2 regions of the Sphingobacterium sp. UBA1498 genome follow, and region 2 is predicted to be linked to the other one. Evidence: riboswitches for the same ligand, from Rfam matches in the RefSeq annotation. Region 2 holds a riboswitch; the other holds the start of a gene.
What was found. Region 2 has a riboswitch for thiamine pyrophosphate ahead of thiM (hydroxyethylthiazole kinase). Riboswitches for the same ligand answer to the same signal wherever they lie in the genome.
Positions count from the first base shown of each region.

Region 1 (2,207 bases), on a different contig from region 2:
AAGTTGTCCGGTAACATCCTCTACCACATACAGTGTTCGACGATCAAATCGCGTATACATGGGATCAAGACGGTGGTCTCCAATGCGCACGCCATTAATAGAAAGTTCATATAATCCGGCAGCAGCAACATAAGCACGAGCCGATTTTATTCGCTTCTTGGCAGTGAATTCAGTCCTAAAATACGGAGCGTTGCGCGCATTGATATCTTTATTGTCACTGATCCATTTTCCTGTCCAAAGATCCTTCCCCATCATTCCAGTCTCGAAAGATGCTATTGCTGAAACGCTGGAAATGCCGTCTCGGTCCCATACTTTAACTCGCCAAAAGTATTTTGTCCGCGGTTTTAACTCGGTACCATTATATTGCACCAACATCGCCGAACTTAGCTGCTTTCCACTGTCCCAATGCGCTTTTGCCCCGTGTAACAATGCAAGAGAATCTTGCCCTAAAAGAATCTGATAAGCTTGTTGTAAAGCGTCCCTTCGCTGGTCTTCAAGGCGCCAGCTTAGTCTCGGACGGGATGGGTCAATGCCTAGCGGATTGACCAGATGTTCGCATGTCAACTGTACAGCAGTGCAGTTATTCTTAGATTGTGCATATGCAGTACATGCCATACACAATAGTATTGTCAATAAAATCCTACGCATTAAAGGGTATAATTGTCGGTAACTGTTAAATTGTTTTAGCTGATTAAAAAACGAATATATTAAATATTTCCCAAATCGCGACCTGCACTTTCCTGATCTATCTGTGAGGCATTTAAATTAAAATTCTTGCAACTTTCACAAAAATAATACTATCTTCGTTTTAACTTTAGGGGTGTCTGCTTGTGCAGGCTGAGATTTTACCCTTAGAACCTGATCCGGATCATACTGGCGTAGGGAAAAGTGAGCTGTCTAACAGGTGCATTGCTGTACCTTCGTGTAGCCATTCCTAAAGTTTAACCAAAAAAATTAAGGAATGGAACTTACAATAAACCATCAAATTCGATTTTTCGACCCCGCCCCTCTTTCACTTGAGGAACTATTGGTCTTGGAATTATCTGGCAAAACCCAAGGTGTTGCCGCTGCCATCAACAACCATGTTATACCCAAGGAAGATTGGGCTACAACAACACTCAATCCTCACGATCAAATCATCTTAATAACCGCATCGCAAGGCGGATAATGATTTCAAAAAAATCACCCTAATCATTCACTTCAATTCAGAAAAATGACAGCTGAAACAATTACGCAATCCCCTTTTCCCAATTCAAAGAAAATTTTTGTACCTGGAACGCTATTTCCTATTCAAGTTGCTATGCGACAAATTTCTTTAAGTCCAACCAAATTGAGCAATGCGCAAGTAGAAATTAATCCCCCTATCACAATCTACGATACCTCTGGTCCATATACCGATGAGGATTTTCAGATCGATATCCGAAAAGGTCTCCCGCGGCTTCGCGAACAATGGATATTGAATCGCCAGGACGTGACCCAGCTAGCCAACATCACATCCCAATACGGACAAAAAAGGCTCTGTGACCCAACGCTTGATGCGCTCCGATTTGCCTATAGTCATAAACCGAAGGTGGCCACTTCTGGCGGAAATGTCACCCAATTACATTATGCAAAGAAAGGCATCATTACCCCCGAAATGGAGTACGTAGCTATCCGGGAAAATCAACGTATCGAGCAGCTAGTAGCCACCACACCTGGAATGGATCATCAGCATACAGGTGAAAACTTTGGTGCCAGAACACCTAAAAAAAAGATTACTCCCGAGTTTGTCCGCGAAGAAATCGCTGCCGGAAGAGCGATCATTCCCAATAATATCAATCACCCTGAAAGTGAACCGATGATCATTGGCCGTAATTTCCTGGTTAAGATCAATGCCAACATTGGCAATAGTGCTGTTAGCTCGAGTATCGAAGAGGAAGTTGAGAAAGCGGTTTGGGCCTGCCGTTGGGGGGCCGACACCATCATGGATCTCTCCACAGGTAAAAATATTCATGAAACCCGCGAGTGGATCATCCGCAATTCACCCGTTCCAATCGGCACCGTACCAATCTATCAAGCATTAGAAAAAGTAAAAGGGGTAGCCGAAGACCTTACTTGGGAGATATTTAAAGACACCTTGATCGAACAGGCAGAACAAGGTGTTTCATACTTTACTATACATGCAGGTGTACTGCTTCGCTATATTCATCTTACAGCTTCAAGGGTAA
Region 1 is NZ_DCRG01000001.1:99,263-101,469, forward strand. Features, by position in the region: gene B3139_RS00415 (alpha-L-rhamnosidase) at 1-615, opposite strand, end outside; TPP riboswitch at 807-902, shown strand; gene thiS (sulfur carrier protein ThiS) at 962-1,168, shown strand; gene thiC (phosphomethylpyrimidine synthase ThiC) at 1,214-2,207, shown strand, end outside.
Region 1: it holds a riboswitch for thiamine pyrophosphate, as region 2 does, so the genes downstream of both, thiS (sulfur carrier protein ThiS) here and thiM (hydroxyethylthiazole kinase) in region 2, are expected to answer to the same signal.

Region 2 (2,207 bases):
GTTAATCTGTCTCCATATTTTTCTCGAATGGCGACTGGTTTGAGATCGTTTTGACCCACATGCACTCCCCAGGCCCCGATCTGTTGGGCAATTGCTGCGGCATCATTAATTACCAAAGGAATACCATAGTGATCGGTAATCTTTTTCAAGCGCATGGCCTTTGCTAAAAAGGTAGCGGGATTATCCGTTTTCTCTCGCAATTGAATCAGATCAACACCACCAATAATAGCCTCTTCGGCGACCTGAAGCCAATTTTTGGGATAACAATCCCGCTCGGAGATGACTAAATATAAAGGATATGGGAAAAGCGGATTAATGTGCATAGTGTTTGATCTTGAGACTTGATTGCAGACGTTCTGCATTAAGCCGATAGAGTTCATCATAAAGATTCAATTGCAGTGTGCCCGGGCCGCTGGCTGATTTGGCTGCGAGCTCTCCGGCCAGGCTTAAGAGGGAGACCCCTGCGACAGCAGCTTCAAAGTGGCCATCCGTAACAGCCAGGAATGCACCAATGAGTGCAGTAGCACTACAGCCAAGTCCTGTCACTTGCGTCATTAAGGGGTGGCCGTTATACACTTCAACCGTGTGTTTTTCCGAAAGAATATAGTCTACATTTCCAGAAATACAGATGATGGAGCCAGTATGTTGTTGCAATAGCTTTCCAAACCTGAGCGCATCTTTACTATCCGCGGTGCTGTCAACTCCCTTTGTATTCGGTTGGTTGGAATTGTACAGCGTTATGATTTCCGATGCATTGCCACGGATTACTGTTGGTTTTAGCGCTAGTAGGTTGGAAAGTAGGTCATTGCGAAATGCTGATATCCCGGCACCAACAGGGTCCAATACCCACGGTCGTCCGATGGTATTGGCGTGTTCCGTAGCGACCAGCATCGCTTCGGCTGTATGTTCACTTAAAGTACCGATATTAATGACGAGCGCTTGTGCAATGTCCACAACTTCGCGTACTTCCAATGGGCTGTGTACCATTACAGGGGATGCTCCTAAGGCCAAAAGTGCGTTGGCCGTAGTATTCATCACAACGAGGTTTGTGATGTTATGCACGAGCGGTTTTTCAATCCTCACCTGCTCCAATAAATTGATAATAGAATCTTCCATTCTTTTTGCATGTTAAGCTATATTCGTGTGGCTTTGAGGGAAGGAAGAGCGATGGGCTGTGCAGTATAAAGATATGCTGTACAGTGGATTGTTGCTTTTCCCTACGCCGGTATAAACCGAATCAGGTTCAAAGGGACTATCTCAATTCTATACAGAATACCCCCAAAGCCATCCCAAACTTAAACAAAAAAGTGGACTTTTCATATTAAAAGAGCGTGCATCATCATCATGAAAATGAATTACGCCTTTCGGTCGGAACTAATTTCAGTATATTCATCCGGGGTATAAGTAACCCGCGCAAAATTTTTGGTTAAAAGTTCTGTTTCTAAAATCTTTCCACCTTGAAATTTTAAAAACTTCTCGCGCCAGATCTCGTTCTTCCGAAAGAACTGATTGTCTATTTTAAGAAATTGGTGCTCTTTTTCAAATACATGGTACGCAAAATCCAGCTCTTGATCGATTCTCAATTCACCTTCTAAACATTTGTCGGTAAACCACAGATTTATTTGAAAGGTGTAAGGGGTATTGTTAGTGAACTGATAGTCCCGATAATTATAGAATACGGTAGCGCCACTACCGAAAGGTAGTACACGGCCATCGTCGGGAAAAGGATCAAAAGAGTGGTGGTAGCGTTCAGTGACCGTAAGCGGGCTGTGAATGACAAGCCAATGGATGAGATTTGATATTTGACAGATTCCACCACCAATGCCCGCTCGCGCTTCGCCGAAAGAAAGTTCCATTCCCGACAGATACCCTTTTTTTGCGGTAGGTAGTCCTACCAATTTACAAAATGAAAAAGTTTCTTGTGGCCTGATCAGAATGCTCGTGATCTGTGATGCTGCAATTTTCAGATTGGTAACTTTATTGATCTGCAATTGCATGTTGTTTTCGCCCAGTTTCTTTAACAATACAGACTGGTGTTTTTTAACGCGGAAGGGAAGTTTATCAGCTGATTTAACAGCAGCGTATTTTTTATCATCCAACAGCCAAACGGCTTTTCGGTGCATTCTTCGTGCCCATACCGCAAGAAAATATAGTATTGGATGACGTTGACTTATTAGTATTCTTTTTCTCAATTCGACCTTTTTTTT
Region 2 is NZ_DCRG01000032.1:444,233-446,439, forward strand. Features, by position in the region: gene thiE (thiamine phosphate synthase) at 1-323, opposite strand, end outside; gene thiM (hydroxyethylthiazole kinase) at 313-1,116, opposite strand; TPP riboswitch at 1,198-1,290, opposite strand; gene B3139_RS18700 (VanW family protein) at 1,356-2,192, opposite strand.